DNA from 3 places in the Robertmurraya mesotrionivorans genome. Region 1 is predicted to be linked to each of the others. Evidence: riboswitches for the same ligand, from Rfam matches in the RefSeq annotation. Region 1 holds a riboswitch; each other region holds the start of a gene.
What was found. A riboswitch is a leader RNA that binds a small molecule or an ion and turns the genes downstream of it on or off. The one in region 1 is predicted to bind cobalamin.

Region 1 (3,257 bases):
CCCAAGAAGAAGCTGACAATTCGCAGCTTTGGTTAATCTCAAAAGTTTTTCTTTGACAGAGTTAAATAATGTTAGAAAGGCTTTAGAGCGATGAGAAATGGGTGGACTCATAAGTGCTTTTGTAACATCATCTGCTACCATAATAGGTCCGGGCATAAACCGGCTAGAAGAAATCCCTATGCGTGAAGAGACTTGTTTTTCAAAGGTGTCTCTTGTGATATACATGGGATGAAATTGTGCATCTTCTGTTCCAACTGGATCATGAAACACTGTGAAACCGAGTTGTGTATAAAGTTTGGTTTGTCTGGTGGTTCCCGATATAACCGCTGCGTCGTATCCTTGTTTGATACAGTAGTTGGCTAATAATTGTGAAAGTCCTAGAAACACTCTGCCGTTCCGATTTTTTGCATCAACAGCGAGGAGGCGAATTTCGCATAATAGATGAGCTTGAAAGGGAAGATGATCTTCTACAGGACCAATCTTTTTATCAATGGAAAAAGGTCGCTTATCTCGAACGGCAATCATTCCAATTAGTTGTTTGTTCTTTAGACAGATAAGGTACGTATTTTCAGCGTGAAAAGGGTCAACTCTTCTCTCTGTATCAGACTTTGGATGCTGTGGAATCTCTTCGACAAATGTACGATAATTTAGTTTGTGAATTTGCTCCATTTCTTCTTCGCTTCTTGCAATTTTGAAAAGCAAGCCCATTTGGTTTCCCCCTATACTCTTTCTTTAATATTTGTTCGATGAGCAAAAAGAATAGTGATTACTGTGAGTGCGATCATTCCGACGGAAGTGTATGTATAAGACTCAATAAAGAAATAGACCGGAAGAATGCATAGGCTTAGTAGACCAGCCATAGTAAAGCTGCGGAACAAGGAATATGTGATCGCGAAGCTAACGAGAATGACAAGTGTTACCGTCGGTTCAAAAGCAATGATTCCTCCGAGGAAGCTAGAGATCCCTTTTCCTCCCTTAAAGGAAAGGGTGATGGGCCAAATATGTCCTATAAGGACAAATAAAAATCCAACTAATTGAATCTCCTCTGAAAAGCCTAGCATTCTACCAAGAAGGATAACTGCCGCCCCTTTAGACGCATCACCTAAAAAGGTAGCGACAAAGGCCGACTTATTTAAATTTCGCCCGATATTACGGGCACCCACGTTTCCACTGCCTACCTTCCGAATATCAATCTTTCCAAACAATCTTCCAATAATGTATCCAAACATGATGCATCCAATGAAGTAGGAAAGGAAGAAATAGCCCACTACTACCATAGAACATGACCTCCACGCTATGTTGTATATATTCCATATTATGCTAAGCAAAACCTCTTCACAATAAGAAGTTACTGTCCACCCCAGGAGGACAAAAAGGCACGAAGTGTCCACGAGCGGTGACGGACACCCTCCGTGGACATTTTGCCCGATTTTGTCCACGAAGGGTGTCTGTCACCATTTTGTTAAAAAGGGGTTGCGTTTGTGGGGCTTTGTTAGTGTATAATCAGACGTAGCAGAAAATTTCATAATTCGACTAGTAGTAGGTGTCTTCATACTGAAGACTTAAAAAGGAAGTTGGTGAAATTCCAACGCGGTCCCGCCACTGTAAATGGGAGCAAGCTGCAAGTAATACCACTGTACGTAAAAGTATGGGAAGGTGCAGCAAGCAATGACCATAAGCCAGGAGACTCGCCTATTGCTATGCACCGAATTTCCTACGAGGATAGGAGTGGTGTGGCAGACCGTTACCTATTATTTGATTTCTATTTAGTGTAAAACGTCTATCATACCAGCATCTTCCTGCCTTTGTAGGAAGATGCTTTTTATTTTTTACATAACACAGGGGGAAAGAAAATGCGCCAAAAGTTTTACGCACTATTTGCAATACTCGTACTATCACTAGGAATTCTTGCTGGTTGTGGGAGCGCAACTGAAAAGGCAGAAGATAACCAAAACACAGAAGGTCAAACGGAACAAAGTGAACAACAAGCAGCCTTCCCACTTACACTTACTGATGCATTAGACAATGAAGTGGTTATAGAAGAAGAGCCAAAGACCATTGTTTCTTTAATTCCAAGTAACACAGAAATCGTGTATGAATTAGGTTTAGGTGAGAAGGTAGTTGGGATCTCTGATTATGATAACTATCCAGAAGAAACGGCTAATGTTGAAAAAGTCGGTGGCATGGAATTTAATGTGGAAAAAATCGTTTCATTAAATCCTGATATTGTTTTAGCACATGAATCTTCAGCTTTATCTGCAGAAGCGGGACTTACTCAATTAAAAGATGCTGGAATCACAGTATTTGTTGTCAACGACGCAGTGAATTTTGAGGAAGTGTACGAAACAATCAACCTAATCGGACAAATGACAGGAACAACAGAAGAAGCAGAAGCGCTAACAGCTGCTATGAAGGCAAAGCTTGACGAAATTAAGGAAAAAGCTGCAACTGTAACCGAAAAGAAAAAAGTGTTTGTTGAAGTTTCACCAGCACCAGACATTTACACACCAGGGAAGAACACATTCATGGATATTATGCTTCAAGTGATCAATGCTGAAAATGCAGCAGGAGATCTAGATGGTTGGGCGAGCATCGACCAAGAATCGATTGTTGAGAGAAATCCAGATGTAATCATCACTACGTACGGCTACTACTCCGAAGATCCTGTAGGTCAAGTAACTTCTAGAGAAGGCTGGGCAGATATGACTGCCGTGAAAAATAAGCAGGTTGTAGATGTTCATTCTGATCTGGTAACACGACCTGGGCCAAGGCTCGTTGAAGGGGTAGAGGAACTTGCAAAAGCCGTATATCCGGAAGTATTTAATAACTAATCGATTAGCAGCATACACAATGGGAGCCTCGTTTCTCCTGTTAGCTATTGTACTAGGCATTTCACTAGGAACTGTGAAAGTTCCTATCTTAAGTACGATTCAAATATTACTTGCACAACTTTTTCCGTTTGTTTCACTAGATGGAATTGACCAAATGCATGTAAATATCGTTTCGAATATTCGCCTGCCAAGAGTTATCTTAGCAGGACTTGTTGGAGCGGCTCTAGCAATTGCTGGAGCTGCCTTTCAAGGTTTACTTAGAAATCCACTTGCAGACCCCTATACATTAGGAGTTTCCTCTGGTGCTTCAGTTGGAGCAGTTGTTACTTTGTTTTTTCAGCTGTCGCTTCCAGTCATTGGGGCATTCACACTTCCTGTTCTTAGTATTTTGTTTTCTTTTATAACTATTTTCCTCGTATTAGGTTT
Region 2 (3,257 bases), on a different contig from region 1:
TTGAAGAAAAGGAAGTCAAATTAATATTTGTAAATATATAAGATGAAAACAGACCAAGATAGGTCTGTTTTTTATTATGGTAACAGAATTAAACAAAATACCTTTGTGTCCAAAATGTTAAAAATCAAAAATAAACAAAGATATTAACCTGTATTTTTGTTGATTGTATGAAGGTAGGGGAGTAAGATATTAGTATAGGAAGTATAAAGGAAAGGTGTTTTGAAAACCCTTTCGTATTTTTTGAAATTCATTTGTGAAAAAGTGAACAATTGTTGGAGGAGGAAGAAAAGATGAGCAATGCACGTGTGTATTATGTACCAAGCACAAACCTAATGGGCAGAGGCTGTTTAAAAGAACTGCCAGCACTTGTAAAAGAACTGGGTCAGAAAAAGGCATTAGTTGTCACGGATAAGTTCTTGAATCAATCAGGTTTAGCAGGAAAAGTCCTGGCGGAACTAGATACGATTGATCTAGAATATGTCATCTTTGACGATGTAAAACCCAATCCTACTGTCCAAAATGTGTATGAAGGGGTTGAAGTGTTTAAGGAAAATGCTTGTGACTTCATCGTATCTATTGGTGGAGGATCTCCTCAGGATGCTGCAAAGGCAATTGGACTTTATGTAACAAATGGAGGAGATTTACGAGACTATGAAGGTGTTGGAAAGACTAAGAACAAATCGGTTCCGATTGTTGCTGTCAACACTACCGCTGGTACATCCAGTGAATTTACCATTAACTATGTAATTACAGATACGGAACGAGAAGTGAAAATGGTTATGGTAGATAAAAACAGCTTAGTAACTATCTCAGTAAATGACCCAGAACTTATGGTTGATAAACCAGCTGATTTGACCGCTGCGACTGGGGTAGATGCACTAACCCACGCAATTGAAGCGATCGTGACTCCAGGTGCCTTCCCTGTTACAGATGCAACAGCATTAGCTGCTGTTGAAATCATCTTTAACTACTTGCCTCGTGCCGTAAAAGACGGTCATGATATTGAAGCTCGTGAACAAATGACATACGTGATGTTCTTAGCGGGTATTGCATTTAACAATGCAGGACTAGGCTTTGTCCATGCGATGGCGCATCAGCTTGGAGGCGTGTACGATCTTCCACACGGAGTATGTAACGCGATGCTTCTACCGATTGTTGAAAGAGAAAATGCGAAACGTGATCCGAAGAAATTCCGTTTAATTGCAAAAGCAGCAGGTATTCAAGTGGAAGGAAAAACAGATGAGCAATGCGCTGATGAAGTGATTGAAGCGATTAAAGCTCTTTGTAAGGAAGTAGGAATTCCAAGTACCCTTGCAGAGTTGGGTGTAACGGATGTGGATTTAGATAAACTAGCCACGAATGCATTAGCGGATGCTTGTGCACCGGGTAATCCATTCCAGCCAACAAAAGAAGAAGTGATTGAAATGTTTAAAGAGATTGCATCTCCTGTAGTAATGAGCTAATCTGGAATTAATAAATGTAATAATAAAGCAATAAGGTGCCCACATGGGAGAATAGGGAATGAAGTGAAAGTCTTCAGCGGTCCCACCACTGTAAAGGGGAGCTTCAAAGATATGCCACTGGATGAAAGGAATGTCCGGGAAGGCCTTTGAAGCCATGAACCAGAGCCAGGAGACCTGCCTTATTGCTATAAGAATACTAGATGATGGAAAAGTCTGTAGTTTATTCAGCTTGTCTGAATAAACTATGGGCTTTTTTTATTTTTAAAAATAAGGAGAGAGAAACATGGAATTATTACAACAGACGATTGAAAAAATTACGGGGCTTGACCAGGAGATGATGGATGCTGCAAGAGTGAGGGTGGACAACTTAATAAAGCCAGCGAGAAGTTTAGGGAGATTAGAAGATTTAGCTGTACAGCTCGTTGGGATTACTAGAAAACCCATTCCTAGTGTTGATCAAAAAGCAATCATTCTTATGTCGGCCGATCATGGAGTGTACGAGGAGGGAATCACTAATTTTCCTCAAGGAGTCACACTTGCTCAGACACTGAATTTTCCTAAGGGTTTAACCGGTGTTTGCGTAATTGGCAAAGTATCCGGAGCCAAGATTGTAACTGTTGATATAGGCGTGAACGGGGATATTCCAGCAGATGCCGGGGTTATTTTAAAAAAAATCAAATACGGTACCGATAATATAGCCAAAGGACCAGCGATGACAAGAGAAGAGGCCATTCGATCAATAGAGGTAGGAATTGAAATAGCCAATGAGGAAATCGCAAAGGGTGTGCAATTACTTGGAACCGGAGAAATGGGCATTTGTAATACCACTCCGAGCACGGCCATACTATCCGTCATTGGTGGCTTCAAACCAGAAGAAATTACCGGTAGAGGTGCAGGTGTTGGAGATGGAGGCATTAAGCACAAGATAGACGTTATTAAACAAGCAATAAAGGTGAATCAACCGAATCGTGAGGATGGAATTGATGTATTGGCAAAGGTAGGAGGACTTGAAATAGGTGGGATGGCAGGTGTCATGCTTGCGGCAGCGGCCAATAGAGTCCCTGTTGTTGTCGATGGGTATATATCAACGGCGGCAGCGGTCATCGCTGCAACACTTGAACCAAGGGTGAGAGAATACTTAATTCCATCTCATGCATCTGCGGAACCGGGAGGGAAAAGAGGAAGTGAACTTCTAGGGATAAAACCGATCATTCATATGGATTTGTGTTTAGGTGAAGGTTCAGGTGCAGCACTTGCTTTTCCAATCGTCGAGGCAGCATGTAGCATGATGAAACATATGCCCACCTTTGCGGAAGCAGGGATGACCATATAAAAGAAAAAACTCCAGCCTAGATGGGCTGGAGTTAAAGTGCATTTTTGATCACTTTTTTGTAATTAAGCACGGACAGAAATCCGAAGATGGAGTATAAGCCTGTGTATAGAATCATCACTAGTGCCATGGGCGTCCAAAGCTCAGCCCCGAAAAAGAACCAGCCTGATTGAACAGCAAAATAGCTATGGGAAAGACCAATGACTAAAGGAATTCCAAAATTGAATACTTGTTTCAGGCCGATCCCTTTTGTTAAGTCTCCTTGAGTAAAACCGAGCTTACGTAGGATGGTATAATTAGATTTCTCATCTTCGCTTTCGTCCATTTGCTTGAAGTAAAGAATACACCCGGATGTAATAAGAAAGGTAAGTCCAAGGAAACCAACGATGAACATCATGAGCCCCATGAGCATTTTTTGATCAGTGCTCAGTTCCAGCTGTGAATCATTCCCAACCTTTTCTCCT
Region 3 (3,257 bases), on a different contig from region 1:
TCGTACAAATTAGTTTAACTTCTTGTTTGTTGGGCTTAGGACTGGGGCAATTGATTATCGGTCCAATGAGTGATGTGCAGGGACGGAAAAAACCACTATTAATATTCCTTATTATGTATTTAGTTGCCTCTGCCATTTGTGCATTTGCTCCGAATATTTATTTCTTTATTGCTGCTCGTTTCTTGCAAGGCTTTTCAGCAGCAGGCGGGATCGTTATATCGAGAGCGGTCGTTCGTGATAAGTTTAGCGGAAGAGAATTAACGAAGTTTTTTGCGTTATTAACATTAGTAAGTAATCTAGGTCCAATTATCGCTCCTGTTGCAGGTGGCGCGATTCTAGCCTTTACGAATTGGACGGGAGTATTTGTCGTTTTAAGTGTTGTCGGTCTAGTTTTATTTTTTACCGTATTTTCAAAGCTGGAAGAATCACTTCCAACAGAGAAGCGTGTACCAAGTAATATTGGGCAAACATTTAGGAACTTTGGAACTTTATTAAAAGATCGTCAGTTTACAGGATATGCCTTTACACAAGGATTTATTGTGGCCGGAATTTTTGCTTATGTTTCTGGTACTCCATTTGTGTATCAAAATATTTATGGAGTTTCACCACAAGTATTCAGCTTATTATTTGGTTTGAACGGAATTGGCTTGATTCTTGGAAGTCAGGCAGTAGGGAAGTTCGTAGACGTAATATCTGAAAAGACATTTTTAGTCATAGGTCTGACCATTTCAAATGTATCAGGTGCCATTCTTCTTGTTGCGTTATTACTAAAGGCTCCTTTAATTGCGGTTGTTATTCCTATCTTCTTCTTCGTTGCCTCGATCGGGATTATTGGAACTACATCGTTTTCACTTGCCATGGAGTCACAAGGGCATATTGCAGGTAGCGCGTCGGCCTTACTAGGGTTACTACCATTTATCCTAGGCTCTATTTCATCACCACTTGTAGGCATTGCAGGAGAGAATTCTGCCATTCCGATGGGATCCATAATCTTTGGTGCTAGCTTTTTAGCTTTTCTTTCGTATTTTCTTTTCGTACGAAAGGCTTCCGTCGTAAAACCAGCTATCGAAGAACCTGGGAAAATCTCAGTATAATATCTAGACGCTATCCAAAAAGGGTAGCGTCTTTTCTTTTAAAGATATCATTCAAATTACTAAATTACGAGCATGTGTATGAAGTTAAATTAATAAAAACATCTAATACTTAGAACGCCATGTGGGTTCCGTTTCAGTAGGAAATCTGTCGTGTTCGTTATATAAGTAGTTGAAAAATAAGAAATATTCATCTAATATAGAATCTAACTTAATTGAATAGTTTTCCAAAAAGTTAAGATGCCAAGATGGCTTAATAGGGAATCTGGTTAAAATCCAGAGCTGTACCCGCAACTGTAAGTGTGGACGAAATAAGAATACCACTGTGTACATATGTGATTCGTATGAATATGGGAAGGTCTTAGAGTAGGAAGAAGCACGAGTCAGGAAACCTGTCTTACTTTTAAACGTTTCAGTTTCTCCGGGAATAGAGAAGGTGTTTCGATGGTGAGAAGGGACCGTATTTCTGTTTGTCTTTTCATGCTTTCGTTTCATCCGTTCATTCCTGTGAGCGGATTTTTTTATGGAAATCTTTCTTTGGGTTGATAACTTCATAGTTTACTTAATAGGTGCAAAAGAAAAATCTTTTGCTTAAAAGGGAAGCACGGTGAAAAGCCGTCGCGGTACCCGCCACTGTATTGGGGAGCTTTGTTACAAATGGTCACTGAGTAAAATCGGGAAGACGTAACAAAAGCAAGGAACCAAAGCCAGGAGACCTTCCTATAAAGTGTGTCACATACCTACGGGACTATAGGTAGATGTGTAGAAGATATACCTTCCGTATGTTCTTATGCACCTCTATTTGTAGGGGTGCTTTTTTTATTAGATAAATTTAAGGGAGTGGAAAACATGACAACATGGAATTTAAAGGGGACAAAGCATCACATCTTGATTTGCAATGGAAGTAGTTGCATGAGAAAAGGGGGAGAAGAAGTAACGCAAGCGATTCGTGATGAAATTACACAGTTGGAGTTAGACGACGAAGTACATACAACAAGAACGAGATGTAATGGAAGATGCAAGGATGCTTGTGTCACCATCGTGTATCCAGAAGGCACCTGGTATAAAGCACTTACAGAGGACATGGGACGAGAAATCGTTCGGAGTCATATCGGACAAGGAAAGATACTAAAAGAATCCGTTATTTATACATACAACCAGGAAGGCTTCGTAGCACCTGAAAACTCAGATAGTATTGAGGGAATTTCGAAAAAAGTGAAAGAAGAGGTATAACCTATGGAATTTATCATGTTTGCTCTGCTTGCTGTTTTTATTGGCATGAGGCATGGGATCGACGGAGATCATGTAGCAGCGATTGCCGACATGGTTGGCAGTGAGCAGCAAAAGAAGAAACAACTTACTCTTGGTGTGATGTATGCGATTGGGCACGGAATGATTGTAATGGTTATTGGAGTGTTATTTATTTATATTGGTTTACACCTTCCAGATACAACGAAGCAAATACTAGAAATGCTCGTTAGCTTCACCCTTATTTTGCTCGGAATGTTTATTATTTGGTCAATTTTTCAACAAAAGAAAGATTACGAGTATAAAAGTCGACTAAGAATTGTCGTTGAGTTTTTCAGCAACATCGCTAGTAAGGTGACATCAGGAACAAAAACGAATCAACTATCACCTACAAAGCTCGGTGCCATTGGAGCGTTTATTATTGGCATTCTTCACGGCATTGGTGTAGAAAGCCCTACGCAAATCGCGATTATTTCTAATGCGATAGGGCTTGATAATTTAACCGTCGCCCTTATTCAACTGACTTTATTTGTCATTGGGTTACTCATCGCTACGATAGGAATTACATTCTGTTTATCATGGGGATTTATGAAAGCTAGAGTGAAAGACAAGCTGTTTTTACTATTAGGCACGGTAACAGGCGCCTATAGCCTAGTACTCGGAATTTTTATGATGGTGGAACTAATGAAAGGAGGAGCGTAATTGAAAGGAAAGCTGTTAGTCATCGGTTTTGGTCCCGGAAGTGAGGAGCATATAACGGACCGGGCAAAAAAAGCTCTACAAGAAAGTGATATGATCATTGGCTATAAAACGTATGTGGAACTGATTGAAGGATTACTAGACGGTCAAGAAATCATCAGTACAGGGATGACTGAAGAAGTAAGTAGAGCTCAAGAGGCAGTGAGGCAGGCCGAGCTC

Region 2: it holds a riboswitch for cobalamin, as region 1 does, so the genes downstream of both, cobT (nicotinate-nucleotide--dimethylbenzimidazole phosphoribosyltransferase) here and ACRX5O_RS18320 (ABC transporter substrate-binding protein) in region 1, are expected to answer to the same signal.
Region 3: it holds a riboswitch for cobalamin, as region 1 does, so the genes downstream of both, ACRX5O_RS04995 ((2Fe-2S) ferredoxin domain-containing protein) here and ACRX5O_RS18320 (ABC transporter substrate-binding protein) in region 1, are expected to answer to the same signal.

What each region holds. Positions count from the first base shown of each region.
Region 1 covers NZ_JBPCCH010000014.1:7,182-10,438, reverse strand. Annotated here, with positions in the region: gene ACRX5O_RS18330 (aminotransferase class V-fold PLP-dependent enzyme) at 1-708, opposite strand, end outside; gene ACRX5O_RS18325 (glycerol-3-phosphate acyltransferase) at 720-1,277, opposite strand; cobalamin riboswitch at 1,525-1,710, shown strand; gene ACRX5O_RS18320 (ABC transporter substrate-binding protein) at 1,854-2,831, shown strand; gene ACRX5O_RS18315 (FecCD family ABC transporter permease) at 2,794-3,257, shown strand, end outside.
Region 2 covers NZ_JBPCCH010000015.1:48,163-51,419, forward strand. Annotated here, with positions in the region: gene ACRX5O_RS18960 (DeoR/GlpR family DNA-binding transcription regulator) at 1-41, shown strand, start outside; gene ACRX5O_RS18965 (iron-containing alcohol dehydrogenase) at 291-1,463, shown strand; cobalamin riboswitch at 1,480-1,659, shown strand; gene cobT (nicotinate-nucleotide--dimethylbenzimidazole phosphoribosyltransferase) at 1,747-2,796, shown strand; gene ACRX5O_RS18975 (FtsX-like permease family protein) at 2,828-3,257, opposite strand, start outside.
Region 3 covers NZ_JBPCCH010000002.1:181,762-185,018, reverse strand. Annotated here, with positions in the region: gene ACRX5O_RS05000 (multidrug effflux MFS transporter) at 1-1,094, shown strand, start outside; cobalamin riboswitch at 1,313-1,505, shown strand; cobalamin riboswitch at 1,642-1,829, shown strand; gene ACRX5O_RS04995 ((2Fe-2S) ferredoxin domain-containing protein) at 1,941-2,324, shown strand; gene ACRX5O_RS04990 (HoxN/HupN/NixA family nickel/cobalt transporter) at 2,328-3,041, shown strand; gene cobJ (precorrin-3B C(17)-methyltransferase) at 3,042-3,257, shown strand, end outside.